DNA from 3 places in the Pseudomonas gozinkensis genome. Region 2 is predicted to be linked to each of the others. Evidence: riboswitches for the same ligand, from Rfam matches in the RefSeq annotation. Region 2 holds a riboswitch; each other region holds the start of a gene.
The links. Region 2 has a riboswitch for cobalamin ahead of IHQ43_RS15960 (CbtB domain-containing protein). Riboswitches for the same ligand answer to the same signal wherever they lie in the genome.
Positions count from the first base shown of each region.

Region 1: linked by a shared signal. The riboswitch ahead of IHQ43_RS13315 (TonB-dependent receptor plug domain-containing protein) and the one ahead of IHQ43_RS15960 (CbtB domain-containing protein) in region 2 are both predicted to bind cobalamin.
Region 3: linked by a shared signal. The riboswitch ahead of cobO (cob(I)yrinic acid a,c-diamide adenosyltransferase) and the one ahead of IHQ43_RS15960 (CbtB domain-containing protein) in region 2 are both predicted to bind cobalamin.

Region 1 covers NZ_CP062253.1:2,990,301-3,000,594, forward strand. Annotated here, with positions in the region: gene IHQ43_RS13280 (alpha/beta hydrolase family protein) at 1-521, opposite strand, end outside; gene IHQ43_RS13285 (bleomycin resistance protein) at 540-971, opposite strand; gene IHQ43_RS13290 (HIT family protein) at 1,003-1,485, opposite strand; gene IHQ43_RS13295 (DUF695 domain-containing protein) at 1,689-2,417, shown strand; gene IHQ43_RS13300 (hypothetical protein) at 2,483-2,827, opposite strand; gene IHQ43_RS13305 (ABC transporter substrate-binding protein) at 2,927-3,853, opposite strand; gene IHQ43_RS13310 ((2Fe-2S) ferredoxin domain-containing protein) at 3,850-4,209, opposite strand; gene IHQ43_RS13315 (TonB-dependent receptor plug domain-containing protein) at 4,209-6,146, opposite strand; cobalamin riboswitch at 6,240-6,445, opposite strand; gene IHQ43_RS13320 (alpha/beta fold hydrolase) at 6,511-7,419, opposite strand; gene IHQ43_RS13325 (LysR family transcriptional regulator) at 7,493-8,410, opposite strand; gene IHQ43_RS13330 (DoxX family protein) at 8,584-9,024, shown strand; gene IHQ43_RS13335 (pirin family protein) at 9,110-10,009, shown strand; gene IHQ43_RS13340 (sulfite exporter TauE/SafE family protein) at 10,033-10,294, opposite strand, start outside.
Region 2 covers NZ_CP062253.1:3,629,373-3,639,666, forward strand. Annotated here, with positions in the region: gene IHQ43_RS15955 (IS4 family transposase) at 1-530, opposite strand, end outside; cobalamin riboswitch at 758-978, shown strand; gene IHQ43_RS15960 (CbtB domain-containing protein) at 1,101-1,298, shown strand; gene IHQ43_RS15965 (CbtA family protein) at 1,310-2,011, shown strand; gene IHQ43_RS15970 (cobalamin biosynthesis protein) at 2,008-2,421, shown strand; gene cobM (precorrin-4 C(11)-methyltransferase) at 2,513-3,259, shown strand; gene nfuA (Fe-S biogenesis protein NfuA) at 3,384-3,968, opposite strand; gene IHQ43_RS15985 (acyltransferase family protein) at 4,059-5,060, opposite strand; gene IHQ43_RS15990 (fatty acid cis/trans isomerase) at 5,158-7,452, opposite strand; gene metH (methionine synthase) at 7,611-10,294, shown strand, end outside.
Region 3 covers NZ_CP062253.1:1,892,433-1,902,726, forward strand. Annotated here, with positions in the region: gene purN (phosphoribosylglycinamide formyltransferase) at 1-156, opposite strand, end outside; gene purM (phosphoribosylformylglycinamidine cyclo-ligase) at 156-1,214, opposite strand; gene IHQ43_RS08550 (DUF2066 domain-containing protein) at 1,589-2,647, shown strand; gene IHQ43_RS08555 (AI-2E family transporter) at 2,683-3,756, shown strand; gene hda (DnaA regulatory inactivator Hda) at 3,967-4,671, shown strand; gene IHQ43_RS08565 (C40 family peptidase) at 4,886-5,506, shown strand; gene IHQ43_RS08570 (C40 family peptidase) at 5,726-6,262, shown strand; gene IHQ43_RS08575 (PQQ-dependent sugar dehydrogenase) at 6,328-7,641, opposite strand; gene IHQ43_RS08580 (hypothetical protein) at 7,707-8,291, opposite strand; cobalamin riboswitch at 8,458-8,683, shown strand; gene cobO (cob(I)yrinic acid a,c-diamide adenosyltransferase) at 8,765-9,376, shown strand; gene IHQ43_RS08590 (cobyrinic acid a,c-diamide synthase CobB) at 9,373-10,294, shown strand, end outside.

The sequences.
Region 1 (10,294 bases), 640 kb from region 2:
ATTTCCAGAGCGGTCCAGCCGCCAAGTGAATGGCCGGCGACTGCAATTCGGCCCTTCGAGACTGCGCCAAATTGCTCCGGTTGAGCGATGACCGCATCGATCACACGGCTTATGTCGGCAGGTCGCTGCCACAACTGTGCAGCAGCTTTCAGACTGCGGTCATGAGTCGTGGTGCCAGGGTGATTGACCGCCGCGACAATGTAACCCTGGCGGGCCAGCGCACTGGCCAGCCATGCCTGATTGCTCCAGTTGCCCCTGAAACCGTGGGACAGCACCAGCAATGGATGATCGCCGGCTGTTGGCGGCGCCTCGCGCACCGCCGAAGTCCCGACGAACACCGCGTCGTCGGCAATCAATTGTGCGGGGGCGGTGGTCTTGGCGGGATACCAGACGACCATGTCCAGCGGGCGCTCGTTGCGCGCGTCCGACAGCGTGGCGGAGCGGAAACCGATGGGGTTTTCGTCAGCGCTTGCGCTGGCCGAAAGGCAGATCAGAAGCAGCAGACCGAAAGCGTTTTTCATTGTTTTTATCGTCCTTGATCAAATCGGGCAAACAGGACGTTCGCCCAGACGTTGTACCAGTCTTACGAGATAACCGTCCGGATCCTGAACGAGAAATTCACGCTGGCCAACTTCGACGTCGTCAGCGCGATACCAGGTGTCTTTGCAGGTTTTATAGAGTGAGACCTGGGCGGCGCCGAGTCTTTCGATGATGGGAGCAACCACCTCAACGTCAATCTGCAGATTGACGCCTCTTCCGAAGGGCTTGCTCAGTTCCGCCGTCAGCCACTGGCCTGCATCCGGATCAACCTGCTCGAGCATGACTTGAGCGCCATTCAGGTCGAGGTAGGCGAAGCCATCTTCCGGGCGTTGATAAGCTACGTTGAAGCCCAGGCAGGAAACCCAGAACGCGAGGCTGGCCTGCAGATCCGTGACCATCAATTCTGGAACCAGTTTGTTCCGTTGAAACATGGGGTGAATTCCTTTTCATTCGAGGGGTTGATCAGTTGAAGGCGTTGCGCAGTGCTTCGATCACCTCTTCAACAGAGCGGCCCTGAATGGCCGGCGGTGTGGGGTTCTCGGCAAATTCTCGCCAAACGAACAGCGTCAGCTCTGCGCCATCGGTCGATGGCAAGGGATTCTCGGCGTAGGCAAAAGATTCGAGCAGGCGATAGCGGGAGTCTCTCCAGAACAAGTCTTCGACCCAGTCATAGACCGGAATAAAATGGAAGTGGAAAGGTAGACCCGGCTCATGGCCGAAGCGGCCGATATAAAGACGCTTGGGCTTCAGATAATGCTCAATGATCTGCTGGGTTCTTGCGAGCAGCCCTCCGAGCTCCGCCAATGCCTCTGTCGACAGCTCGGTCAGTGAGTTGGTTTTGATCCTGGTTCCCAGCATCAGATAGCCGGGAAGTGCACTGGCCAGATGGTGGTTGACGATCCAGTGCTCGGTTTCATGAAGAATGAAGTGCGGGGCAATTTCCATGTGCCATTGGTCCTGGGGCAAGCGGTGCGCCAGCGTAGCAAAAGTGCAGGTCTTTCAGCTGAAGACAGAAAAATAGATCTGTCCCCTTTCTAGTCGACTTTGATGCGGCGTTGCTATCTCTTCTTAAGAAAGTGCTCGCAGTGACGATAACTACCCCAGTCCTGAAATAGGTAAAACCGCTCAAGGTTCAAGGAAAAAGGTTCATGGTCACTGAAGGATCCGGGCGCTCACGGATGACATCCGCTTCGGGCGTGCAGTACTTTACAAAACAGCTTCCGTTTCTGGCATTGGCCAGCCTGCTGGTCGCAGGCTGTTCCAGCCATGAACCGACTCGGTTCCCGGCCGCGCCCGATCAATGCCTGATTGCAGGCCCGGTCAACAGCACTGAGTACGACAGGTGCGTAAAGGATCGGGAAATCAGAAAAGCGGAAGCGCTTGAAGAGCTTCTCGATAACGACGCGGTAAGGATGCAAGTACGCACCGATATCCAAAGTAAGTTTCAGGAATCTGATTTTCCAGCTACGCCTCTTCCCGGGACTTTCGCCGTAGTGGACTCTATCTCGGCAACTGAAAAACAGGCGTTGCCATTCAAAGCCCGAATCACCTGGAAATATTCCTCCCCGACTCACGCGCCGGGATATCGGGTCGGCAAGCGCATGGCCGAAATGGAGAAGCTGATACTGCCGGCCTTACAGGATAAAGGCCTGGCCAAATGGATATGCACAGTGACGGGAGGCGGGCAACGTGAATGGATCTTCTACACACAAAGCGACGAAGCATTCATTGCCAGGACACAGGCAGTTCTGGCGCAGACCGGTCCATACCCGATCGAACTGACGGCGAAAAAAGAAGCGGTGTCGGGAACTGAGCTACAGAGCGCTGAAAATCTGACTGAAGACATCCGCATGACCCCCAAGAAATGCATGGAGTAACCCGAATGAAAAAGCCCGGCGGTTAAGGCCGGGCTTTTGTCGAGTGCTGCGGTAAAACCCAGCATTCAGACGTTACGACGTTCGATCAGACGGTCAGAGCCACCTTCGGCAACCGCATCGCTGAACAGCGGATCGGTTTCGGTCGCGGCAACCGCATCGCTGAACAGCGGATCAGTTTCAGTCGCGGCAACGGCATCACTGAACAGCGGATCGGTTTGAGTCGCAGAGGCAACAGCGTCACTGAACAGCGGATCAGTCTGGGTCGCAGCAGCAACGGCATCACTGAAGAGTGGATCAGTTTGAGTCGCAGAGGCAACAGCATCGCTGAACAGTGGGTCGGTTTCAGTCGCCGCAAAAGCATTCAGGGCGAAGAGCGAGAAGGCGATACCGAAGAGGGTTTGGCGTTTCATGGTTCTGTACTCCGTGTGCAGTGGGTTGGTATGGAGCAGATCCTACGCTTTGGATTCGATATGAGAACTTCATTGAATTAATGGTTGTTATTGATGCAGTCAATGATTGGGCTCGGTCGCCCGGAGCGCTCTGAACTGCTGCGCCAATCCCAGCGCCACGCGGCCGCTGTCCACTGTGGGCAGCAAATGGGTGAAGGGAATGTCGATCATCCGGTTCTCGCGCACTGCGCGCAGGGTCGATAACACTGGATCCTGCCTAAGCAACTGACGCTTGCGACTGGCCGGCGACCATTGCGCATCGGCCAACAGGATCACGTCCGGATCACTGGTGAGCAGGGTTTCGCGGCTCACGGTCACGCGGTACTGGTTGATGTCGGCAAACAGGTTTCGCGCCCCGGCAGCAGCCAGCAGCGGAGTGACGAAACCCCGTCGGCCCTCGCTGTCGAGGCCGTTGACCTCGCTGTCCAGATAGAACACCGACAGCGGTTTGCCTGAGCCGGCCAAAGCTCTCGCGCGGTTCAGATCGGCGTCCAGCGCATCACTCAGTTCCCGGGCTCGCGGCTGTTTGTGCAGCAGCGCACCGAGGGTCGAGAGGTCGTTGCGGATGTGTTCGAAGTAGTCGAGCGAGTGCCCGTTACACGCCGACTCCAGCAGATAGGACGCCACGCCGTTGCGCCCCAGCCCGCTGCGCGACGTCACGCCATGGCCGAAGGCCGAGGCGAACCCGCCGATCACCAGATCCGGCCTCTGCGCGTACAGCACTTCGCTCGACGGATAGCGCGGCGCAATCACTGGCGCCCCGAAATACTCGGACTGCGACGCACCAGTGTCATCCAGGTAGGCGACGCCCGCCAGCGCCGAGCTCGCACCCAGTGCCAGCACCAGATCGGCGGCGTGCTGATTGAGGGCGACGATCCGCGAAGGTGGTGCGGCCGGTGCGTTCCAGGTCTCGCCACAGTTGCGGTAACTGTCGGCCCAAACGGGGCATGCGCAGAGCAGGGCGCCCCAAAAAACGAGCTTTCTCATGGGCGCGCCCTGATCAGCAGATCCTCGACCACTTCACCGCCCACCAGATGCCCTTCGACCAGCCGTTGTGCATCCGCGTGACTGCGCACGCCATACCAACAGGCTTCCGGGTACACCGTCACGATCGGCCCCAGGTTGCACGGGAACTGACAATGAGTGCGGGTCAGCAGAACGCCGCCCGGCGTTTCTATGCGGTCATGCGCCAGCAGATGCCGGCGCAGGGTTTTCCATAACTGCAAGGCGCCGCGCTGGGTGCAGCGCGGGCCGGTGCAGAGGAATACGTGGCGCGCATGCTCGGGAACATGCGACCAGTCCGGATGCGAATCGACGCCGTCGGTAGTGATGATGTCAGCCATCAGAAGCGGTACGTGTAGCGAACTTCGGAAGTGAACGGCCGCCCGAGGTTGTCGACGTTGTTCGAGCGGCTGGTGACGTAGTCGCGGTCGAACAGGTTCTCCACCAGCAGGCTTACCCGGTGCTGATGGGCACCATCGAGGTAGCGATAAGCGTCGGCATCCACCACCGTATAATGACCGTACTCGACCTGTTTCGAGCTGATGACATCGCGGATGTAACGGATCGCACCGCCGGCGCCCCACATCCGGTCGACCGACTCATAGCCAATGCGTGAACGGGCGAAGAAGCTCGGCACATCGTTCAGCGTGACGCCGGCGCGCGACTCGGTGAGGTTGCGGGTCATGTCGGCCTGCAGGCTCCATTGCTCGTTGAGCGCGAGTCTGGCGTCCGCCTCGAAACCGCGCATCTGCACCCGGCCCTGGCCGTTGACCCACTGGATATCGTCGAGGGTGATTAGGTCGTCGATCTTGCGTTTGAACAGGGTGACACTGGCGCTGAACTCACGGTCGAGCAGCAGGCCTTTGTAATCCAGACCGAGCTCGGCGTTACGGCTTTTCTCCGGTTTCAGATTACGGTTGCCCAACTCGTCGCCGGGTTCGTTGACGAACAATTGCTCGGCGTTCGGCAGTTTGTAGGCCGTGCCGTACTGCCCGCGCAGGGCCCAGTTTTCGTTGAGGTCGTACAGCGACGTGAGCATGCCGACCGTGGCGCTGTCGCCACCGCCCATGGCTTCGTGACGGATGCCGATGCTCGGGTGCCAGTCTGGCAGGGCGTCGATCTGCGGGCGCAATTGGGTGTACAGCGCGTGGGCTTCGGCCTTGTCGTTGTCGATGATCAGCACGTCGTCCTGACCCTTGAACCACTGGTTGTCCGTACCGAACACCAGCACGTGGCCGCCGGGCAGTTCAGCCTTGCCTTCGGCCTGCACGCCCCAGTCGGTGAAGCCCCAATAGTCGTTGTGGTTGATGGTTCTGGTGCCGCCGTTGGCGGTGTTGTTGATGCGCGTGTAGCGAGTGTCCCAGTCGTTGATATGACCTTTGACGAAGTAGCTCAGGCGCTCGTTGATAGTCTGCTCGAAGGTCGCCGTGGCGATCTGCTGGATGCGGTCGTTGGTGGTCTTGTGGTTGTCGACCGGGCGGGCGAAATCGAGGTTGGCGTCAGCGTATTGGTAGAACAGCTCCAGGCGTTTGTCATCGCCGAACGACTGAATCGCCTTGCCGCCGAAGGTCGTGACTTCATAGGCGCGTTTCTTCTCGGTGACGTTTTTCAGGTCGCGATTGCGAAACGGCTGATAGCCGTCCGAGACGTTATGGCTGACGTAGGCCAGCAAACCCAGATCGCCGAAACCGTTGCTGAAAATATTCTCGACCCGCGCATCGCCGGTGGTTCCGCCGAAGGTGTCGAGACCCATGTTCACTTCGCCGGACGCTTTGCGGCTCTGCGGGCTGCGGGTGACGATATTGATCACCCCCGACACCGCTTGGGTGCCGAACAACAGGCTCTGCCCACCCTTGAGCACTTCGATGCGCTCGATAGCGTTGGCCGGCAGCGTGTCCAGGTACAAACCGCCGTACAGGCGATTGTTCAGGCGCACGCCGTCGAGCAGGATCAGCGTGTCGTCGTTGCGCCCGCCCAACAGGGAATAAGTGCCGTAGTCGAACGGGCCGTTTTTCGGCGCGACGTACAGGCCGGGAATGAACATCTGCATTACGCGGCTGACATCGGCGCTGGGGCCGGCGCGCTCGATCTGCTCGCGGGTGACGATCTCGACCTTGCTGCCGAATTGCGCCATGTCGGCCACGGTGGTGGACTCCACGGACGGCGCGGAAACGATTTGCTGATGGAGTTCGAGCGGCGTGTCATCCGCCAGCAACAGGGGGCTGAACAGGCAGCCGAACAACAGGGATGGAGCCGGAGAGTTGAAAGGTTTGATCATTGTCTTCTCGAAAGGATCTTCGCAGAAGAGCATGCAGGAGAAGGCATCGCGCACACGCCGACACCGGCCCATGCCCGCCCACCGCAGGATTTTGCCAAACAGACATCTCAGGCCGGTCTCCGGGCTCGCGCGTATGGACGCTTTCACCTTCCCATGGCCGTCTGGCCACAGTGGTGTGTCGAAAGCATCACGCGCCTACCGTTGCGGGGGCAGCACCGGACTTGTTCGAAAAGAACGTACCGGTTTCCCGTTTCACCCCATGCACGGCGGCATGGGACACCTGAAACAGGGCGGCATCTGAACATTCGGGTGGGCGTGCGTCAACTACCCGCACGTGTCGAGGATGACGAGGGCTCTTTTCAGGTTACTGCGCGATAAACCTGCGAATCGCTTGAGTGGTTTCGACGGGCGCTTCCTCCATCAGCCAATGCCCCGCGCCGGCAACCACCAGTTCGGTGACGTTGTCGGCGGCATTGCGCATCACGATGGCTTCGTTGTTGCCGAAGGACTTCTCGCCGCCGATCGCCAGCACCGGCATCTTCAGTTTGGTCTTCATCGACGCCTCGTTGTCCACCGCGTCCTGGCGGATTGCGCGGAACTGGGCGAACGCCGCGTGCATGGCGCCGGGCCGGGCGTAGAGTCTGGCGTAGTGCTGGCGGGTGGCTTCGTCGACCTTTTTCGGGTCGCCGGCGAACTCGTTCCAGAAGCGGTCGAGGTAGATGCGCTCACGCCCGGCCACCAGCCGTTCTGCATCCGGTCCACCGAAATCGAAATGCCAGAGCATCGGCGAGCGCACGATATCATTCCACGGCGGAATCCCCGGAACGGGCGCGTCCATCACCACCAGGCGATCGGTCTGCTGCGGATACCGCGAGGCGTAGGCGAAGGCGACCATGGTGCCGATGTCGTGGCCGATCACCACCGAATGCTCGATGCCCAGCGAAGCCAGCACCGCGCGAATATCACCGGCCTGGGTCTTCTTGTCGTAACCATCGGCCGGGATCGACGACAGGCCCATGCCCCGCAAATCCGGCACCACCACGGTGTGATCCTTCGCCAGATCCGCCGCCAGCGGCGCCCACATGTCACCGGTGTCGCCAAAACCATGCAACAGCACCACCGCCGGGCCTTTGCCGCCGATGCGCGTGTGGATTTTTGCGCCATCCACGGCGATGTCCTGAGTGCGGAACGAGGCAGGGAAGGGCGTCACGTCGGCATGGGCCGGAACACTCAGGGCCAGCAGCAGGGAAGCGGTGAGCAGGGCGCGGATCATGGCGTTCACTCCAGAGGGGGTGGCTGGAGCGTAGACGGATTTGTCCTGTCCCGACGTGCATTTCAGCCGCTGCTCAACGGGTTGCCTGCAGCGCCGCACCTTGTTGAACAAAACGCTCGATCAACCAGCGTGCGGCGGGGCCCGGTGGCAGGTCCGAGCGGTAGATGATGCTGAAGGGGTATTTGCCGCTGGTGTATTCCGGCAGGTTCAGTGGCACGAGCCGGCCGCTGTCCAGATCTTCCTGGATCATCGGCGTCGGCATGTTGCCCCAGCCAATGCCTTCGCGCAGCAACATGTGCTTGGCGCCCAGATCCGCCAGCCGCCAGGTGCGGTTGCTGAGCACCGCAAACTCCTTGCCCTTAGTCAGTTCCGAGCGGTCGGACAGCACCAGTTGCGTGAACTCGCGTCCGGCTCCCGGCGCGTTCTGTTCGGCCAGGGCCAGCGGATGATTTGGCGCGGCGACGGGAATCAACTCGACGTTGCCGGCGCCGACTCTTTCAATGCCGTCGATGCTTTCATTCATGGGGCCGCTCACACCGATGACTGCGTTGCGGTTGATCACTCGCTCGGTCACGGCGCCAAGGGCCTCCATGTGCAAATGCAGGGCAACCGTGGGGAATTCCTCCTGAAAGGCTTTGAGCGCGTCCACGATCCGTTCGGCGGGAAGCATCACGTCGAGTACCACGTGAACCTCGGCTTCCAGCCCCTGAAGCAGGCCTTTGACCTTGGCGCGCAGGCCATGCACGCCGTTGGCGATGGTCCGGGCTTCGGCCAGCACGGTGCGCCCGGCTTCGGTGAGTTGCGGTTTACGGGTGGTCTGGCGATCAAAAAGCGTCACGCCCAGCTGCATTTCAAGGTTGGCGATCGAATAGCTGATCACCGAGGTGGCCCGGTGAAGTTTGCGCGCAGCCCCTGCAAAACTGCCGACTTCCACGACGGTGAGGAAGACGCGCAGTTGATCGAGTGTCGGTGTGCCTGGGTCGGAGATCATGCCGGGTTCCTCGAATTACGATTGAAGTCCTTCGTCTGAGGTGAGCAGCTTATCTATTTTATCGACACTAATGATCTAAATTAGTCGGCTATTCAGATGAGTAGCCGAGGCGCAACATTTCTTCACCCGGGCGATTCAGGTCGAATCGCACCCTCATTGAAGGAAATGCCCTGATGACGTCTTCCGCAAATCTCGCTGCATCCACCTCTGCTCACCAGAATCATTCCGACGTGAAACAGGCTTCGGCCGCGCTGATCGGTCGTGTATTGCTCAGTGTGATTTTCATCCTTTCCGGTTTTTCCAAATTGGCTGCGCCGGCCATGATGATCGGCTACATCGGCTCGGTGGGTCTGCCGCTTCCACAAGTGGCGCTGGCCGTGGCGATCATCGTCGAAGTCGGCGGTGGCCTAGCACTGATCGCCGGATACCGCACCCGCACCGTCGCCGCCGTCCTGGCGTTGTTCAGCGTGTTCACTGCGCTGGCCTTCCACAGTGCACTGGCCGATCAGAACCAGTTCATCCACTTCTTCAAAAACATCGCGATGGCGGGTGGCCTGTTGCAGGTCGTGGCCTTCGGCGCCGGCCGCTTCAGCCTCGACGCTCGCCGCGGTTGATCCTCGTGCGCGGTGAAGGGTCGCTTCCTTCACCGCGCTTCAGCCTGTTTGTTGAGCGCCCCCGCAACAGAATCGAGTAATCATCATGACCGTCCAGCAACAACTTTCTGGCTACACCCGCGAACCCGATACCCTTCGTGCCATCCGCTACCGTACCAGCGGCAACGGGCATGGCTCGATTGTCCGGTTGATGAGCCCTTCGGATCTGGGCCAGTTGATCAAGCCGTTTGTGTTCCTCGATCTGTTTGAAGGTGAAGCCTCGTTCATCAACCGCATGCCCATGCACCCGCACTCGGGGATCGCCACGGTCACGCTGATTACCGAAGGCAACTTGCGTTTCGAGGATGCCGATTCGGGCAAGGGCATGATCGACTACGGCGGCGTCGAGTGGATGCGCGCGGGTGGCGGGGTCTGGCACGGCAAGGAAATGTCGGTCGGCACTTCCGAGCGGATCCAGGGGTTCCAACTGTGGGTGGCGCTGCCGCCAGCGCTGGAAAACGCCAGTGTCGACAGCCAGTACCTGGCGTCCGGCGCGATGCCCGAAGTGGGGCCGGCACGGGTGATTCTCGGCCTGCACCAGGGTGTCCAGAGCCCGGTTCGGGCGCCGGCGGGAATGAATTATCTGTTGGTCACATTGGGCCTCGGAGAGACCTGGACTTACACGCCACCTGAAGGTCACGAATCGTTATGGTTGAGCGTCAGCCGTGGATTGCTGGCGGCACCCGATCTGGTCAGCGCCGGTGAAATGGCGGTCTTCGAACCCGGCAACGGCGCCGTGACGCTGAAGGCCCTGCGCGAAGACACTGTGTTCGTGATCGGCTCGGCGCAGCCTCACCCCTTTGAACTGGCGCTGGGAAATTACTCCGTACACACCAACCCCGAGGCCTTGCGAGAAGGAGAGGCGAAGATTGCGGAAATCGGTGGGCGGTTGCGTGAGTATCTTCAGCAGTCAGATGAGTCGGTTGCCGTGCCGGTGTTCAAATAATCCGGATCTGGCCTGAGCTCCGTTCAGGCCATGTACCCCTCCACACCGTCCCACAACAGTTTCAGCGCCGTGACCACCAGCAAGCCATAGCACGCGCGGTACATCTGGCGTTGATCCAGCCGGGCGTGCAGCCGCCAGCCCAGCCAGACGCCGCAGGGTACGGCGAGCAGGCTGACGAGCATCAACGTCAGCACGTTGCCCGTGGGTTTGGCCAGCAGCAGCCACGGTACGGCTTTAAGCAGATTGCCCACCGTGAAAAACAGGCTGGTCGTGCCGGCATACATC
Region 2 (10,294 bases):
CCCGACTCGGCATCGGCCAAGAGAGGCAACACGCAAACACGCTCGCTTGCGTAGGCATCCTCACACGCCTGCAGGTCGATGACCTGATCCAGGTCGGGATCGTAGACAACCACCGAAAAACCGGGCCGAGCGGCGCCTCGCTCGTGGCGTAAAGCCCCGAGTCGTTTCTCAGTGGATGCCAAGTGATTACCGTCCACCACCCGAACCTGCCAACCCGGCAGCATCGCCGTGCAACCCAACTCCCTGATCGTTGGAGCCAGGCGCTGTGCACAGCCCGTGACCAGGGCGCGCAACAGAGCTGGCTCGGTACGACTGATCTTGTCGTAGAGGGCCGCCAGGCTGACAGGAAGATCTTCCAGTTGCCGCGCCGCAGCGTGCAGGGATGGCTTCAAGCCCAATGAAACAAGGGACATCAGCTTGATGATGGTCGAGAACAGTAGCTCACGAGAATACTGCCGTTGCCGATGCTCTTCGAAGACCTGATCGACCCACTCAGGGGCAATAGCTTGCTCCAGCGCCAATTTGGCCATAACGCTGGCAGGTGCTTTTTTCTCGAAACGCGCTAAAACATCGGCCCACATCGTTCGGGTATCCCTGATAGAAACTTCAGGGGATTTTACCTAAGACCTTGAAAGGGATGGCCGTCAGGGCGGAACCCTAAGAAGCCGTTACCGCAGCAACGGATCAGCCCCCAATCCCAATCCCAATCCCAATCCCAATCCCAATCCCAATTGACTCAAATTCCCCCTCATGGTCTCCTACACAACTTGTTACGGGTGCCCTTCACAGGGTGAAACGGGAAACCGGTGAATCATGTGCTTTACTCTAAAGCCATGTCAGTCCGGTGCTGCCCCCGCAACGGTAAGCGAGCGAAGCGTCAGATCCACTGTGCCCTCGGGCATGGGAAGGTGACGCTTGCAGGTCGGCAGACAGCCACCCCTCGTGAGCCCGGAGACCGGCCCGCAACACACAGTGCGTATCCTTGCGCCACTGAACATAACAAACCCGCGGTGGGCGGGCGCTGTTCGAACCTCTGCGTGCCCGGCCGCAGGGGTTTTCATGCGCTCTATTCACCCGCTGACACTCCAGAGGGAAGCGCCATGTCGATCATCAGCAGCACCGGCAGCAATTCGGACAAGATCTCCAGCACCACCACCCTGAGCCAACGCCTGACCGCCGCCGTCTGCGCGTCGATCCTCGGTGCGTGCCTTGTGTATTTCGCCGGTTTCTCGCACATCGAAGCGGTGCACAACGCCGCGCACGATACCCGCCACAGCGCCGCGTTCCCTTGCCACTGAGACCTGACGACATGATCAAGCGTATTGCGCAGACCGCAGGTTTCACCGGCCTTCTGGCCGCCCTGCTCCTGACGTTGCTGCAAAGCTTCTGGGTGTCGCCGCTGATTCTGCAGGCCGAAACCTTCGAGAAAGCCGAGCCGGTTGCCGAAGTTCACGAACACGCCGCCGGCACCGCCGCCCACACCCACGATGCCGAAGCCTGGGAGCCGGAAGACGGCTGGCAACGCGTGGTTTCCACCACCGGTGGCAATCTGGTGGTTGCCGTGGGTTTTGCCCTGATGCTGGCGGGTCTGTACACCCTGCGTGCGCCGACCAAAACCTCTCAGGGCCTGCTCTGGGGTCTGGCCGGTTATGCGACCTTCGTGCTCGCGCCGACCATGGGCCTGCCGCCTGAACTGCCAGGCACTGCCGCCGCGGATCTGGCCTCGCGGCAGATGTGGTGGATCGGCACCGCCGCCTCCACCGCTGTCGGCCTGGCCTTGATCGCGTTCAGCCGTAACTGGCTGATGAAGATCCTCGGCGTGGCAATCCTTGCCGTGCCGCATGTGATCGGCGCGCCACAACCGCAAGTGCATTCGATGCTTGCCCCGGAAGCCCTCGAAGCCCAGTTCAAAATCGCTTCGCAGCTGACCAACGTGGCGTTCTGGCTGGCCCTGGGCCTGATCAGCGCCTGGTTGTTCCGCCGCAAAAGCGAAGGTCAGTACCACGCATGACCGATGACAGCGCAGCGCCGACCTTCGTGGTCGGCCTGGGCTGCCAGCGCGGCTGCCCGGCCAGCACGCTGCGCGCATTGCTCGATCAGGCGTTACAGGCGCATCGGATTGATCTTGAGAAGGTCAAGGCGCTGGCCAGCATCGACCTCAAGCGTGATGAACCCGGTTTGCAGGAGCTCGCCGCCCAACTGGCGCTGCCCTTGTTGTATTTCAGCAGCGAAGAACTGGCCAGTTATCAGCAACGCTTGAGTCACCATTCACAGATCGCCTTCGAACGCACCGGCTGCTACGGCGTAGCAGAAAGTGCCGCTCTGGCACTCGCCGAACAGTTGATCAGTGGCCCGGCAAAACTGCTGATTTCCCGGCAAAAGTACGCCCAGGCGACACTGGCATTGGCCGGCGCTGCGTAAATTCCCGATAATCCCCGCTTTCGATCATGAGCATTCTTCATCTGAAGGGCTTGTGAAGCTCCGCCCTGCCCCTTTTCTACAGGATCCAACGATGACCGTTTACTTCATCGGCGCCGGCCCCGGCGACCCGGAATTGATCACTGTCAAAGGCCAGCGGCTGATCCGCAGTTGCCCGGTGATCATCTATGCAGGCTCGCTGGTGCCGACGGCAGTGCTGGAAGGTCATTGCGCTGAAACCGTGGTCAACAGCGCCGAACTGCACCTGGAGCAGATCGTCGAGCTGATCAAGACCGCCCACGCCAAGGGCCAGGACGTCGCGCGCGTACATTCGGGCGATCCGAGCCTGTACGGCGCCATTGGCGAGCAGATTCGTTATTTGCGTGAGCTGGATATTTCGTTCGAGATCATTCCCGGCGTAACCGCCACTGCCGCTTGCGCTGCTTTACTGGGTGCCGAACTGACCCTGCCGGACATTTCGCAGAGCGTGATTTTGACCCGTTATGCGGACAAGACCGCGATGCCGGTTGGCGAAGAGCTCGGCAGTCTTGCGCAGCATGGGGCGACCATGGCGATTCATCTGGGCGTCAATCATCTGGAAAAGATTCTGGCTGAACTGCTGCCGCATTACGGCGCGGATTGCCCGATCGCGGTGATTCACCGGGCGACGTGGCCGGATCAGGACTGGGTGACGGGGACGCTGGAGGATATTGCCGCGAAGGTGGCGGCCAAGGGGTTTCGGCGTACGGCGTTGATTCTGGTTGGGCGGGTGTTGGGTAGCGATCACTTTAGTGAGTCATCGCTGTATCGCGCGGGGCATGCGCACCTGTATAGACCGTGAATGGGACGCGCAGCGTCCCGGGCTGCATTCCCACGCGGAGCGTGGGAACGATCAAAGTCCCAAAATTTCCGGCATAAAAAAACGGCGCTCACGGGGCGCCGTTTTTCATGCCGCAGCGAACACCTTAGTAGTAGGCGTTTTCTTTCTGCGTGTGGTCGGTCACGTCGCGAACGCCCTTGAGCTCCGGAATGCGCTCAAGCAAGGTGCGCTCAATGCCTTCCTTCAGGGTCACGTCCGCCTGGCCGCAGCCCTGGCAGCCGCCGCCGAACTGCAACACGGCAATGCCGTCTTCAACCACATCGATCAGGCTGACCTGACCGCCGTGGCTGGCCAGCCCCGGGTTGATTTCGGTTTGCAGGTAGTAGTTGATACGCTCGTTGACCGGGCTGTCGGCGTTGACCATCGGGACTTTGGCGTTTGGCGCCTTGATGGTCAACTGGCCGCCCATGCGGTCGGTAGCGTAGTCGACGACGGCATCATCGAGAAACGCTTCGCTGAACGAGTCGATGTAAGCGGTGAAGCTTTTCAGCCCCAGCGCTGTGTCTTCAGGTTTCTCTTCGCCCGGCTTGCAATAGGCAATGCAGGTTTCGGCGTACTGGGTGCCAGGCTGGGTGATGAAGACGCGGATGCCGATGCCCGGGGTGTTCTGCTTGGAAAGCAGATCAGCCAGGTAATCATGGGCGGCGTCGGTAATGGTAATAGCGGTCATGGAGACTCCTCGCAGGCTTGAGGCGGAGTTTACGCCAATCGGCGCGCGGCACAAAGTCCCAGTATTTTTGTCGGAATAAAATCCCGTTATTCAGGCTGGTGACGGACGGTCGCTCGAGCGCTGCAAGTGCCGGTATCCGGCCTTTTCGATCCATTTGTAGCTGGCCAGACTGCCCGCACCAATCAAGATCAAACAGACCGTAATGACGACGTACGGACTGAGCGAATAGCGCTGCGCCAGATAATGCCCGAGCATCAGAATAAGCGTGTGGATCAAGTACACCGAGTACGAACAGTCACCCATCAGTTTCAGCAATCGACTGCGGCGGGCGAATCGCTCCAGTGATAGGGCCGACATGACCAGAACGGCGGCCGGCACGCCCCACGCCAGCGCCTGATATTCACCGATCCAGACATGGATTGCCGCCAGCGCCGCCACCATTGCAAATATCGGCCCCCATAGCCCCGGCCTGATCCAGCCACGGCGATAGAGCATGCCGACGCCCATCCCCAGCAAGAACTCAACCACCAGGTCCGATCGGTAAAATTCGCTGATCCAGCCCAGCCCGGTCAGCACGTTGCAGACCAGAAACAGCAGAATCGCCACCACGGCAATCCGCAGTTTCAAGGGAAAAATCAGCGCTACCGCGAACAGCAAGTAAAACAACATCTCGAAATTCAGTGTCCAGCCCACGTTCAGCGTGGGGTAGATACCAAAACCACCGGGGTTGTCGCTGGCGATAAACAGCAACGACAAAAGGAAATTCGGCCAGCCGAAGCGCTCGTCGGGGAACGCCTCTGGCACGGCCAGCAGCAACAGAACCATCACGACCGTATAGAACCAGTAGGCCGGAGCAATTCTCATCAGCCGCAAGGCCATGAAACGCCCCGGCGTCAGTTCTTTATCCGCGGTGGACAGGAACATCACCAGACCACTGATGACGAAAAACACATCCACGCCGGCCGCGCCCTGATCGACAAACACCCGCCCGATCGGCCCGCCGGGCTCGAAATCGAAGAAAATCTGCATGACGTGATGACCCACCACCATCCAGGCGGCCAGTGCACGCAAGGCTTGCACCGAGATCAGCATTGAGGTCGCTCCTGGTCACAACATCTCGATCACCTCTTCCAAAGAGGATTGGCGGTGCTTCCATGAGTTGTGACAGTAGGACAACCTCAGAGGTCGATCAAAGATTCTCGTACCGGTTCATATCCAGCACGCCCTCTTCCACCGGATCGGTTTCGTGGATGTACTGGCTCAAGTCGTGGAAGTAGAACCAGAACTGCGGATGACTGCGGCGGATACCCCAGCGTTCGACGATTTTCTCGAACTGCGCCGCGTCCCTTGCACTTTCCATGGCGTCGACAAACGCCGGCACCTGATCCGCCGGGATGTTGAACATGAAGTTCGGGTAACTGCTGAGCACACCCGGGTAGATCGTCAGCGTATCCAGCCCCGGTTGATAGCGCAGCGATTCACCTAGCAGGAACGCCACGTTGCTGTGGGCACGGTTGCGCAGCAGGCTGTAGACCTCGCGTTTGCCGCTACGGGTTTCGACCCGCAGCATCGTCGCTTCCGGCAATTGATCGATCACTTTCAGGCCCGCTGCCGGGCGCGAAGTCAGGCGGCTCAACGCCTGTTCGGCGTTTTGCAGGGCCGGGTCGATGTTCGGGCGCGAACAATAGGCGTCTTCGCAGCGGTTGATCGGATCCGGACGCGCGTTGAGGTCGCCGTAGCGCGCCAGCAACTGCAGGGCGAAATCGCGTTTCGGGTCTTTTTCGTCGAGTTTCAGCGCGGTGGGTTTGTCGTCGTCGATGGCTTCGTAATCGAGCCACATCTTGAACTGGCCGCTGCTCTGATACCAATCGTCGAGGTAGCCCTCGCGGGAGTCGGCAGGCATCAGGCGCAGGAAGTTCTGTTCGGCGCCGTTGCGGATCAGGTCGAAATACAAGCGCGTTTGCGCCTGATGCGAGACGTTGCCGAACACATCGAAATTCACCGCCAACTGGTAATAGGTGCGCTCCAGCAGCGGATAGTCGAACAGCCACATGGTCTGCGGCACTTCGCCGATCAGGCCTTTGGTCACCGAAGCGCTGTCGAAGTGACGGAAGATGCTCAGCAAGGCGTTGTCGTTGCCGGCCCACAGGGTCGACCAGCTCGGTGCAGGCAGGTCGGCATAGCTGTCACGGCGCAGGGCTTCGTATTTGTTTCGCTTGTTGCGGTAGTTGTGCCACAGGCTCAGGACACTGCCGACATCGTCGTTCTGCCCCGGCATGGCCAGCAACGGCGTGGCCTGGCCGCGATAGTTCGGGTCGGTGATGTACAGGTCGTGCTCCGGCGCCTGGAACAGCGCCCAGAAGTTGTCACGGATCACGTCGGTCGCGATCTGCCCACGGCAAACCGGGCCGCGAATGAAGGTGCGCACGAAGTATTCGGCGTTATCGAGCATGAACTGATAACGCGCCTGCGCCGGGATTGCCTCGAAGGTCGCGAACGGGTTGGCCCGGCTCTGCGGCCCGTAACCCGGCAAGGCATTGACCTGCCAGTGGCCGTTGTAGAACAGGCTTTTGACCCGCGCCATCTTCGCCGCGCTCAGCGGATAAGTGATGTGGGTCTTGTGCACGATCACGCCCTGCACCGGCCACAGGCGGTAGTAGACCTGAGTGCCCGGATCGTCGTTCGGGCGACGCGTGGCGATCAGATCGATCGGCTGACCGGTCGGCGTGCGCGAACGCACCCACTGGAAGTAATGCCCCGGCTCGCCGTCCTTGAAATAGATGTGCGCCAGGAACCAGTGCTCGTACAGCCAGCGTCCGACCAGACTTTCCCGCGCGCCGGGCTGGTTGAGCAGGTTTTCCCACTGGACGATCTGCAGCGCTTCCTTGGTGCTCGGCGCCAGGCCTTGCTCGTCGATAGGTGCGCCGGACGCCAGCCAGCGCTGCAATGTCTGGTATTGCTGATCGGTCAGACCGGTCACCGCCAGCGGCATGCCCTCTTTCGGATGGGCGCCGGCATAGCCGTCGAATTCGGCGGGCATCGCGCACAGGTTCTCGCGGTTGAGGCCCAGCACGATGTCTTCCGGCAGTTTGGCGTTGGGTGTCAGCGGCGTTTTGTGTCCCAGCTCCAGCATGCGCGCCATCAGCGCGGCCTGACTGCCTTGAGCGTCGAGCACCGAATAGAAGTCTTTCTGCTGCCAGGCACGTTTGCCGAAGGCGTCGTAGAACAGCCGCGTGGTCGGTGCCGCCTGAGTGCGTTCGCCATCGTAGACCGGCATCTTGCTCGCGCCGCGGGCGGCGCCTTCGCCGCTGCCGAGGTTCAACTGACAGGCGGAGTCGTAGCAGGCATGGCAGGCCACGCACTTCTCGGTGAAGATCGGCTGGATGTCTCGGGTGTAGGAAATAGAAGAAGAAATAGCGGGACCCTGCGCCGCCGCGCCAAAGCTTAAAAACAGCAATGCAATGCTGATGACGCGGTACGACATGTCCCTGATCCTGATCCTGAATAAAAACGCCGCGATTCTACCGTTATGACGCCCGTGCCAACATGAGCGATATTCATGCAAAAGCGCCACATGCTCTAAAACCGCACAGGTTTGTTATGATCCCGGCCCTTCGTCATGGTCTTTTTCGAGTAGTCCCAATGTCCGATCGCAGCGTCCGCCTTCAAGCTCTCAAGCAAGCCCTCAAAGAGCGCATCCTGATACTCGATGGCGGTATGGGCACGATGATCCAGAGCTACAAGCTCGAAGAGCAGGATTATCGCGGCAAGCGTTTTGCCGACTGGCCGAGCGACGTCAAGGGTAACAACGACCTGTTGGTCATTACCCGTCCCGACGTGATCGGCGGTATCGAAAAAGCCTACCTGGATGCCGGTGCCGACATCCTGGAAACCAACACCTTCAACGCCACCCGCATTTCCATGGCCGACTACGGCATGGAAGAACTGGCCTACGAACTCAACGTAGAAGGCGCACGACTGGCGCGCAAGGTCGCTGACGCCAAGACTGCCGAGAACCCGGACAAGCCGCGCTTCGTCGCCGGCGTGCTTGGCCCGACCAGCCGCACTTGCTCGCTGTCGCCGGACGTCAACAACCCGGGCTATCGCAACGTCACCTTCGATGAGCTGGTGGAAAACTACACCGAGGCCACCCAAGGCCTGATCGAGGGCGGCGCCGACCTGATCCTGATCGAAACCATCTTCGATACCCTCAACGCCAAAGCCGCGATCTTCGCCGTGCAAGGCGTGTTCGAAGAACTGGGCTTCGAGTTGCCGATCATGATTTCCGGCACCATCACCGACGCCTCCGGCCGTACCCTGTCGGGCCAGACCACCGAAGCGTTCTGGAACTCGGTGGCCCACGCCAAACCGATTTCGGTCGGCCTGAACTGCGCCCTCGGTGCTCGTGAACTGCGCCCGTACCTGGAAGAGCTGTCGGACAAGGCCAGCACCCACGTTTCGGCGCACCCGAACGCCGGCCTGCCGAACGAATTCGGCGAGTACGACGAACTGCCGGTGGACACCGCCAAGGTCATCGAAGAATTCGCCCAGAGCGGTTTCCTCAACATCGTCGGCGGTTGCTGCGGCACCACGCCGGGCCACATCGAAGCCATCGCCAAAGCCGTCGCCGGCTATGCGCCACGGCAGATTCCGGACATTCCCAAGGCCTGCCGCCTGTCGGGCCTGGAACCGTTCACCATCGATCGCAGCTCGCTGTTCGTCAACGTCGGCGAGCGGACCAACATCACCGGCTCCGCGAAATTCGCCCGTCTGATCCGTGAAGACAACTACACCGAAGCCCTGGAAGTCGCCCTGCAGCAGGTCGAGGCCGGCGCCCAGGTAATCGACATCAACATGGACGAAGGGATGCTTGATTCGAAGAAGGCCATGGTGACCTTCCTCAATCTGATTGCCGGCGAGCCGGACATCTCCCGCGTACCGATCATGATCGACTCCTCGAAGTGGGAAGTGATCGAAGCCGGCCTCAAGTGCATTCAGGGCAAGGGCATCGTCAACTCGATCAGCATGAAAGAAGGCGTCGAGCAGTTCATCCATCACGCCAAACTGTGCAAGCGCTACGGCGCCGCCGTGGTGGTGATGGCGTTCGACGAAGTCGGCCAGGCCGATACCGAAGCGCGCAAGAAAGAAATCTGCAAACGCTCCTACGACATTCTGGTCAACGAAGTCGGCTTCCCGCCGGAAGACATCATCTTCGACCCGAACATCTTCGCCGTGGCCACCGGCATCGAAGAACACAACAACTACGCTGTGGACTTCATCAACGCCTGTGCCTACATCCGTGACGAACTGCCCTATGCCCTGAGCTCCGGCGGCGTGTCCAACGTGTCGTTCTCGTTCCGCGGCAACAACCCGGTGCGCGAGGCGATCCACTCAGTGTTCCTGCTGTACGCGATCCGCGCCGGCCTGACCATGGGCATCGTCAACGCCGGTCAGTTGGAGATCTACGACCAGATCCCGCAGGAACTGCGCGACGCTGTTGAAGACGTGATCCTCAACCGCACGCCGGAAGGCACCGACGCCCTCCTCGCCATCGCCGACAAGTACAAGGGCGACGGCAGCGTCAAGGAAGCCGAGACCGAAGAATGGCGCAGCTGGGACGTCAACAAGCGTCTGGAGCATGCGCTGGTCAAGGGCATCACCACCCACATCGTCGAAGACACCGAAGAATCCCGTCAGTCCTTCGCCCGCCCGATCGAAGTGATCGAAGGCCCGCTGATGTCCGGCATGAACATCGTCGGCGACCTGTTCGGCGCCGGCAAAATGTTCCTGCCGCAGGTGGTGAAATCCGCCCGCGTGATGAAGCAGGCCGTGGCCCACCTGATCCCGTTCATCGAACTGGAAAAAGGCGACAAGCCGGAAGCCAAGGGCAAGATCCTCATGGCCACGGTAAAAGGCGACGTACACGACATCGGCAAGAACATCGTCGGCGTGGTGCTGGGTTGTAACGGCTACGACATCGTCGATCTCGGCGTGATGGTGCCGGCCGAGAAAATTCTGCAGGTGGCCAAGGAGCAGAAGTGCGACATCATCGGCCTGTCCGGCCTGATCACTCCGTCGCTGGATGAAATGGTCCACGTGGCCCGCGAAATGCAGCGACAGGACTTCCACCTGCCGTTGATGATCGGCGGCGCGACCACTTCCAAGGCACACACGGCGGTGAAGATCGAACCCAAGTACAGCAACGACGCGGTGGTCTACGTGACCGACGCCTCCCGCGCCGTGGGCGTGGCGACGCAGTTGCTGTCCAAGGAATTGAAAGCCGGTTTCGTCGAGAAGACCCGCGAAGAGTACATCGACGTCCGCGA
Region 3 (10,294 bases), 1.7 Mb from region 2:
GTCACTGGCGCGTTGCAGGCCGTAGGCGTCGGCGCGGTTGGAAATCACCGCAGCGATGCGGACCGGGCTGTCGTCGGTCCGCGTGCTGTCGATCAGGGCCTGCAAGTTACTGCCGGTGCCGGACAGCAGCACCACGACATCACAGGTCTGGGACATCAGTGAGCCTTGAGGTTCTTCAGTTCGACCTGGGCCGCGCCTTCGGCAGCGACAGCGATCTGACCGATGACCCAAGGCTGCTCGCCGGCGTCACGCAGGGTGTTCAGAGCGGTTTCGACGTGCTCCTGAGCCACGCAGATCACCATGCCCACGCCGCAGTTCAGCACGCGGTGCATTTCGGTTTCGTCGACGTTGCCTTTCTCTTGCAGCCAGTCGAAGACGGCCGGGCGGTTCCAGCTGGCCACGTCAACCACGGCCTGAGCGCCTTTTGGCAGAACGCGCGGGATGTTGTCCAGCAGACCGCCACCGGTGATGTGGGCCATGGCTTTGACCGCGCCGGTGTCCTTGATCAGCTTGAGCAGCGGCTTCACGTAGATGCGGGTCGGGGCCATCAGCAGTTCGGTCAGCGGCTTGCCGTCGAGCTGAACGGTTTCGATGTCGGCACCGGATACTTCGATGATCTTGCGGATCAGCGAGTAGCCGTTGGAGTGCGGGCCGGACGATGGCAGGGCGATCAGGGCGTCACCGGTGGCGACTTTCGAGCCGTCGATGATTTCGGCTTTTTCCACGACGCCGACGCAGAAACCGGCCAGGTCGTAGTCTTCGCCTTCGTACATGCCAGGCATTTCAGCGGTTTCGCCGCCGACCAGCGAGCAGCCAGCCAGTTCGCAGCCTGCACCGATGCCGGTGACCACGGTCGCGGCTACGTCGACATTCAGTTTGCCGGTGGCGTAGTAGTCGAGGAAGAACAGCGGCTCTGCGCCGCACACCACCAGATCGTTGACGCACATGGCGACCAGATCCTGGCCGATGCTGTCGTGCTTGTTCAGGTTCAGCGCCAGGCGCAGTTTGGTGCCGACGCCGTCAGTACCGGAAACCAGCACCGGCTGTTTGTAACCGGCCGGGATCTCGCAGAGGGCGCCGAAACCGCCCAGGCCGCCCATGACTTCCGGGCGCGCAGTGCGCTTGGCGACGCTCTTGATGCGTTCGACCAATGCTTCACCGGCGTCGATGTCTACACCGGCGTCCTTGTAGCTCAGGGAGGGTTGCTTGCTCATGATCCAGGCCTTTAGGGGAGGGGATTCAGGGGTAACGACCGAGTTCAGCGGGAACGCCGAATCCGACAGGGGCGATAGCCTCACGCGAAGTTCGGGGTGCCCGGCTGTTGCCGGTCTGCGAAGGCGCGCGATTTTATCAGGCTTGAGGGGCAGCGGCCATCCTCACGCCGACGGGCAGGGGCATATCGGCCGAAATTTTTTGCAATTCACGCTGTGGGCGACATCACGGGTGCCTGTATAAGGAACCGTCTATCGTTAGGACTGTGCAAAAACTTACCGCCCGCGTGTGAATGTTTTGCAACGGCCTGTGGTCACAGGCTTGCAGAACGGTACACGCGGCCTGTTCCAGCCGCTCTTGTCGACGGGAATTCTCCATGCGTTTTTGTAAATTGCTGTTAGTGGGTGGCTTGTCTCTGATCAGCCTGGCGAGTCAGGCCGAAAATCTCAAAGGTCTTTATCAGGTGCGCGAACCGGTCACTGGCCAGTCGCCAGAGGAGCGCGATCGCGCGACCCAGGCTGCGCTGGACACTTTGGTGCTGCGCCTGACCGGCGACCCGAAAGCCCCGCAAAACCCGGGGCTGGCGCCGGTTCGCAAGGATCCGCAGCAGATCATCAGTCAGTTCGGTTTCGATGCCGGGCCGCCGGAAGTGCTGAAAGTCGATTTCGATCCGGGAACCACCGAGCAGGCGTTGCGCCGCGCGGGTCTGGCGCTGTGGGGCGCCAATCGGCCCTCGATCCTGAGCTGGTGGCTGAATGATTCGACCGAGGGCTCGAGCCTGGTGGGCGACGGTCAGGCCAGCGCCGCACCATTGCGCCGCGCCGCCCAGCACCGTGGGTTACCGTTGCGCCTGCCGTTGGCGGACTTGAGCGAGCAATTGGTCGCCACGGCGCCGGCGCTCGAAGGTGCTGACCCGGCGCCGCTGCGTAACGCTTCCGAGCGCTACAACGCTGACGCCTTGCTCGCCGTGCATGCCCGTGAAGAAGGCGGGCAATGGCAGGCCAAATGGCAATTGTGGCTGGGCGATAAAAAAGAGGCGGGCAGCGTGCAGGGCGCGGATCAGGCTGCGGTGGCGGATGCGGTGATGCTGGCGGTCACTGAACGTCTGGCGCCACGCTTTGTGGCCAAACCGGGCGCGTCCGGCCAGCAGACCCTGGAAGTGCAGGGCATGAATCTGGAGCACTACGCGGCACTGCTGCGGTTACTCGAACCGTTTGGCGTGCGTCTGCAGAGTGTCGATGCCGATCGTATCCTTTATCGGGTCAATGGCAGTGCTGATCAACTGCGAGCGCAGTTGTCGCTGGCGAAGTTGCAGGAGCTGCCGGCCGAGGCACCGGCTCCGGTGGCTGCGCCGCAACCTGCGGTCGCCGGTGCGGCGCCTGTCGTTGCACCTGCACCAGCACCGGCAGCGCCGTCCTTGCGGTTCCGCTGGTAGGTTTTCTTTCTTATATATAAGCAATGGAGTGTTACATGGGCGATACGCGGCGTTGGTTCTGGCTCGGTGGGGTGCTCCTGCTTTGCGCGTTTGTCTGGTTGCTGCATCCGATCCTCACGCCGTTTCTGGTGGCGCTGTTGCTCGCCTATCTGTTCGATCCGCTCGTCGATCGTCTGGAGCGTCTGGGGCTGTCCCGCACCTGGGGTGTGATCACGGTGTTCGCCTTGTTCACCCTGATCGTCACTGCGCTGTTGCTGGTACTGGTGCCGATGCTCGCCAAGCAATTGCTGCGGCTCTACGAATTGGCGCCGCAAATGCTCGACTGGTTGCAGCACACCGCCGTGCCATGGGCGCAATCGAAGCTGGGGCTGTCGGACGGCTTCTGGAAGTTCGACAAGGTCAAGGCCGCTATCAGCGAGCACATGGGCCAGACCACCGACATCGTCGGTGTGGTACTGAGTCAGGCGACAGCTTCGAGCCTGGCGCTGATCGGCTGGCTGGCGAATCTGGTGCTGATCCCGGTGGTGAGCTTTTACCTGCTGCGCGACTGGGACGTGATGATGGCCAAGATCCGTGGCCTGTTGCCCCGTGATCGCGAAGAGCGCGTGGTGGCACTGGCGGGCGAATGCCATGAAGTGCTGGGCGCGTTTGTGCGCGGGCAGTTGCTGGTGATGCTGGCGCTGGGCGTGATCTATGCGGCCGGCCTGATGATTGTCGGGCTGGAACTTGGCCTGTTGATCGGTCTGATCGCAGGGCTGGCGGCGATTGTGCCGTACATGGGGTTCGTGATCGGCATCGGTGCGGCGTTGATTGCCGGGTTGTTCCAGTTCGGTGGCGATCTGTATCCGATGATCGGGATCGTGGCGGTGTTCATGGTCGGCCAGGCCCTGGAAGGCATGGTGCTGACGCCTTTGCTGGTGGGGGACCGGATCGGTCTGCACCCGGTGGCGGTGATCTTCGCGATTCTGGCCGGTGGCGAGCTGTTCGGCTTCACCGGTGTGCTGCTGGCATTGCCGGTGGCGGCGGTGATCATGGTGCTGGTGCGGCATGTCCACGATCTGTACAAGGATTCCGACATTTATAGCGGGGTGGATGAGCCGGAATTGTAATTGTGAAGCGCGGGCCGCCCGGTGGATCACCGGGTTGGCCCGTCTCATGCAGGTCATGGCGCCAAAGAAACTGTCATAAAACCAGCACGTTAACGCAAACCTTTGATTTTGCTTGGGGTCTGTCGCATTGTGCGCTCCGCTTCACGGGTATAAACTTCGCTCACTTTACACAGAGGCCACTAACGGTTCCTTGGGAACTGTTCAGTCAGCATGAAACCGATTCAGCTGCCCCTAGGTGTGCGTCTGCGTGACGACGCCACCTTCATCAACTACTACCCAGGCGCCAATGCCGCTGCACTCGGCTATGTCGAGCGTCTATGCGAAGCCGACGCCGGCTGGACCGAAAGCCTGATCTATCTGTGGGGCAAGCACGGGGTAGGGCGTACGCATCTGTTGCAGGCCGCGTGCCTGCGCTTCGAACAGATGGGTGAACCGGCGGTGTACCTGCCGCTGGCCGAGTTGATGGATCGCGGCATCGAAATCCTCGACAACCTCGAACAGTACGAACTGGTTTGCCTGGATGACTTGCAGGTGATTGCCGGCAAGGCGGATTGGGAAGAGGCGATGTTTCATCTGTTCAACCGTCTGCGTGACAGCGGTCGCCGCTTGCTGATCGCGGCGTCCACTTCGCCGCGTGAACTGCCGATCAAACTCGCCGACCTGAAATCGCGCCTGACCCTGGCGCTGATCTTTCAGATGCGTCCGCTCTCCGACGAAGACAAATTGCGTGCTTTGCAGTTACGCGCATCCCGTCGCGGTCTGCACCTGACCGATGAAGTCGGGCATTTTATTTTGACTCGCGGTACTCGCAGCATGAGCGCGCTTTTCGATCTGCTGGAGCAGCTCGATCAGGCCTCTTTGCAGGCCCAACGCAAGCTGACCATTCCTTTCCTGAAAGAAACCCTGGGCTGGTAAAACCGGGGCTTTCAGCCGGTTTCGGCATATTTCAGGCGCCAGAAAACCCGCTTTCCTGTGGGTTGCACAGGCTGCGTCTCGATTCAAATAGGCTTAAGCGCTTAGATGTTAACGAGAAACCGAGAAGTCACAAAAAGATCGATTGAATTTGCAAATGAGGCTGATAGCGGGCATAGTCTCGGCTTCTTTACAACTATCAGCCACGGTCGTGCCCATGCTAAAGCGCTTCGCACCCCTCGTGCCTCTCGCACTCGTCACCCTGTTGTTCGGTTGCGCTGCTCATTCACCTGTTAATCAAGAGCAGCAACAACAGGCTAAAAACTCTGCCACCGCCCAGTCTTCCGTTATTTACCAGGAAGAGCTGGACACCGAAAAAGAACTCGCCGACTTCAACGGCAAGAAGCCATACCAGCTTCCGGTTCTGGCCGACAGCATCCTCGAACGCGGTATGTCCCTGATCGGTACCCGTTACCGTTTCGGTGGTACCTCTGAAGCCGGTTTCGATTGCAGCGGTTTCATCGGCTACCTGTTCCGCGAAGAAGCCGGCATGAACCTGCCGCGCTCTACCCGCGAAATGATCAACGTTGATGCGCCGCTGGTTTCGCGCAGCAACCTCGAGCCGGGCGACCTGCTGTTCTTCGCCACCAATGGTCGTCGCGGTCGTGTAAGCCACGCCGGGATCTACCTGGGCGACAACCAGTTCATCCATTCCAGCTCTCGTCGCAGCGGCGGTGTTCGCATCGACAGCCTGGGCGACAGCTACTGGAGCAAGACCTTCATCGAAGCCAAGCGCGCTTTGGCGAACGCTCCGACCGTGGTTACCGCTCGCAAGTAATCGCTCGATTGTCGCCACGCTCGTGGCGACAACGCGGCCCTTCGGAGGCAATAGACCTAAACTTTACAAGGTGAAGTTAAAGTCTTACTTGAAGTTTGCCGCGTAGCCGCTAGAATCCTGATCTATATTGATGGCAAACCGCCTGCGTCCAAACGCAGGCGGTTTTGTTTTCTGTCGAATCGGCAGTCAAAGCCTCAGCCAGATCAGGATGTTCTGCATATGACGATGTCGGCCCGCTTTGCCTTGATGTTCTTCGCAGCGCTGCTCAGCGGCTGCGCCAGCCGCACTCCACCGCCTGCGCCGGTGGTGCGCGCTCCGATCGTGTTCGGATCCTCCCAGACCTTTTCACCCGCTGCCGAAGACGTGCTGTTCCGCGCGCTCGGGCTGGTGGGCACGCCTTATCGTTGGGGTGGCAATACGCCGGATTCGGGCTTCGATTGCAGCGGCCTGATTGGTTTCGTCTACCGCGATGCCGCCGGTATCAGCCTGCCGCGCTCGACCCGCGAGATGATCGTGATGCAGGCGCCGAACGTCGGCAAGGAAGGGTTGCAGACCGGCGACCTGATCTTCTTCGCCACCAATGGCGGCTCACAGGTCAGCCATGCGGGGATCTACGTCGGGGAAGGGCGCTTCGTTCATGCGCCGGCCACCGGTGGTACGGTGAAGCTGGACAGCCTGTCGAAGGCGTATTGGCAGAAAGCCTATCTGAGCGCCAAGCGTGTTCTGCAGCCAGAGCATCTGGCGCACAACCCGTAGCCCGGATACATAAAAACCCGTGGAAGCTGAATGGCTCCCACGGGTTTTTTAATGCCTGCAATACGCTAGCGGGTCGCTGATACTCGCCACACTTTGTTACCCACGTCATCCGCCACCAGCAATCCACCTTGCTGGTCGATCACCACGCCGACCGGGCGACCCAGAGCGTTTTCATCCTTGTCGAGGAATCCGGTCAGCACGTCCACCGGTGTTCCGCTCGGCTTGCCAGCGGCAAACGGTACGAAGATCACCTTGTAGCCGCTATGCGGCTTGCGGTTCCACGAGCCGTGCTGGCCGATGAATGCGCCTTCCTTGAATTGCGCCGGCAGGCGATTCCCTTCAGCGAAGGTCAGGCCCAGTGACGCGGTGTGCGGGCCGACGGCGTAGTCGGGAGCGATGGCCTTGGCCACCATGTCCGGGCGCTGTGGTTCGACGCGCACGTCGATGTGCTGGCCGTAATAGCTGAACGGCCAGCCATAGAAACCACCGTCCTTGACCGAGGTGATGTAGTCCGGCACCAGATCGCTGCCGATTTCGTCGCGCTCGTTCACGGCGGTCCACAGTGCGCCGGTTTGTGGCTCCCAGGCCAGGCCGTTCGGGTTGCGGATGCCCGAGGCGAAGATCCGGTGGTTGCCGGTGGCGCGATCCACTTCCCAGATCGCCGCACGGCCTTCTTCCTGATCCAGGCCGTTTTCGCCGACGTTGCTGTTTGAACCGACGGTGACGTACAGCTTGCTGCCGTCCTTGCTGGCGATGACGTTCTTGGTCCAGTGGTGGTTGAGCGTGCCGCCCGGCAGGTCGACGACCTTGATTGGCTGGCTCTTGATTTCGGTTGCGCCGGGCTCGTAGTTAAAACGCAGCAGGCGATCGGTATCGGCGACGTACAGATCGTTGCCGACCAGGGTCATGCCGAACGGCGAGTTGAGGTTTTGCAGGAAAACCGTGCGGGTTTCGGCCACGCCGTCATGATCGGCATCGCGCAGCAGGGTGATGCGGTTCGGGCTGGGGACGCCAGCACCTGCGCGGCCCATGACTTTCTTCATTACCCAGCCGCGAATGCCCTTGCCGTCGTCGGGTTTGGGCGGGGCGTTGGTTTCCGCTACCAGCACATCGCCGTTGGGCAGCACATACAGCCAGCGAGGGTGATCGAGATTCTCGGCAAACGCTGCTACCTGTGTGCCTGTCGCTGCCGTCGGTTTCGCGCCGGCCGGCCAGCCGATGGCCGGGGCGATGTTCACCGTCGGGATCAGGGTCTTGTTCGGTTCGGGCAATTTGGGTGACGGGCCGGTGCCGTCGGAGACTTGCAGGCTGGAGGATTCACCACAGGCGGCGAGCCCTCCGGCGAGCACGATGACGAAAACGAGCTGGGGCTTGCGCATTGCTGATCTTCCCTATAAATGCATTCTTAATCATAGAGGAGTGCACAAGCCCGATGGTTCAACCCTCAGCCGCGGGCTTCCTTGAACAGCATGGCAATGCCGGGGTGATAGTTGCCGGCTTCGCTGCGCAATTTGCGGTAGGCGTAGGGAAAGTACCAGGCGACGGCGCAGGTGTGTTCCTTTTGCAGGTCATCGACCATGTCCTGCAGCTCTTCCGGACTGGCGCTGTGCTGGGCCTTTTGCGGGGCGACGAACAGGCAGCCGAGTTTCAGGTCGCTGGCGTAGCTGATGCGCTTGGCGTCGCTGGTGATATCCGCCAGGGCCTGCGTCAGATTCAGGCTGGTGACGCGTGGCCAGCGCTGGGTGGCCTGGATGAAGGCGCGATCGTCGGCGCCGGCAATAAACAGGTCGGCGCGGGCGTTGCGCTCGCCTTCTTCGTTCTGCTTGCGGGTGGCAGTGTCGCGCAGGGTGACCAGTTCGGCCATCCATGCGGCGGCGGACAGCAGGCCAAGGTTGGCTTTCTCGTCGTGCCAGTAGGGGGTGTCGCTGTCGCCGCGTACGGCGTTGTAACGGTCGATACAGTCAAACCAGCGTTCCAGCACCGGGCGCAGGAATTCCAGCCGCGGGTTGCTGATGATCATGCCTTGCATGGTGCTCTCCCTTGTTATTGTGATGTGCTCTCTGCAGTCAAAAAGCATGGCTCTTTGATATCACTGCTGACAGTGTGGCACAAGATTGGCGTCAGTTAATTGATCGGCGGCAGTTATTCGCCGTACAAGCCCCTCTTCAATTGACGCTCCACCCCCAACCCTCTAACCTTCGCGGCTTGTTTCAGGTGCTCTGTGGCGCATGTCGACAGAGTGAAACAGGGAAGCCGGTGAGGCGGGTCTTGAAGCGAAGAACCCTCACGATCCCGGCGCTGCCCCCGCAACGGTAAATGAGTAAAAGCTGCGTCTGATGCCACTGCGTAAATGCGGGAAGGCGCGCAGCCAGGCACCAGCCGCTCATGAGCCCGGAGACCGGCCTGATCCATCCAGCGGCATCACGGTGGGCGATGCCAGGCTTGTTGCCGTCTATTCTTGTGCCTGCCCGCCGTTATCCAGCCTCAACGGAGAGCTCCCCCATGACTGATTCCCCCGAGCGCGACGAGCGCCACCTGGCGCGCATGCAGCGCAAAAAAGCCGTGATCGACGAACGCATCGCCAATTCGCCAGACGAATGCGGCCTGGTGCTGGTGCTGACCGGCAACGGCAAAGGCAAGAGCAGCTCGGCATTCGGCATGCTCGCCCGCGCCATGGGTCACGGCATGCAGTGCGGTGTGGTGCAGTTCATCAAGGGCCGCAACAGCACCGGCGAAGAGCTGTTCTTCCGCCGCTTCCCCGAGCAAGTGCGTTTTCATGTGATGGGCGAGGGCTTCACCTGGGAAACCCAGGATCGCCAGCGCGACATAGCCGCCGCCGAAGCGGCCTGGGAAGTCTCCCGCGAGCTGCTGCGCGATCCGTCGATCGGTCTGGTGGTGCTCGATGAACTGAACATCGCCCTCAAGCACGGTTACCTCGATCTGGATCAGGTGCTCAGCGATCTGCAGGCCCGTCCGCCGATGCAGCACGTGATCGTCACCGGTCGCGCCGCCAAGCCGGAAATGATCGAGATGGGCGACACCGTCACCGAGATGGGCATGATCAAGCACGCCTTCCAGGCCGGCATCAAAGCGCAGAAAGGCGTCGAACTTTGAATCAACCACGTCACTGCCCGGCGGTACTGATCGCCGCGCCGGCTTCCGGTCAGGGCAAGACCACCGTCACCGCTGCGCTGGCCCGTTTGCATCGCAATCAGGGGCGCAAGGTTCGCGTGTTCAAGTGCGGCCCGGACTTTCTCGACCCGATGATCCTCGAGCGCGCCAGCGGTGCGCCGGTCTATCAACTGGACATGTGGATGGTCGGCGAGCAGGAAAGTCGACGCCTGTTGTGGGAAGCCGCCGCCGAAGCCGATCTGATCCTGATCGAGGGTGTGATGGGCCTGTTCGACGGCACGCCGTCGAGCGCCGATCTGGCGCGGCATTTCGGCGTACCGGTGCTCGGTGTGATCGACGGCACAGCCATGGCCCAGACCTTCGGCGCACTGGCCCTGGGCCTGGCGCGCTATCAGCCGGACTTGCCGTTTGCCGGCGTGCTGGCCAACCGCGTCGGCACCGTGCGCCATGCGCAATTGCTGGAAGGCAGCCTCACCGAAGGTTTGCGCTGGTATGGCGCGTTGTCCCGGGAAACCGGGATCGAACTGCCAAGCCGCCATCTCGGTCTGGTGCAGGCCAGCGAACTCAATGACCTCGACGTACGCCTCGACGCCGCCGCCGAAGCGCTGGCCGGCACTTGCGAGGTAGCGCTGCCACCGGCCGTGGAATTCGCTGCGCCTGAAATCGTTGAGACCGAAAAACTGCTCGAAGGCGTACGAATTGCCGTCGCCCGGGACGAAGCTTTCGCTTTCACCTACGGCGCCAGTCTCGATCTGCTGCGGGCGATGGGTGCGCAATTGAGTTTCTTCTCGCCGATCCGCGATACGCAATTGCCTGAGGCTGACAGCTTGTACTTGCCCGGCGGCTATCCGGAATTGCACCACGTTGCCCTGTCGCAGAACGCCGACATGCTCAACGCAA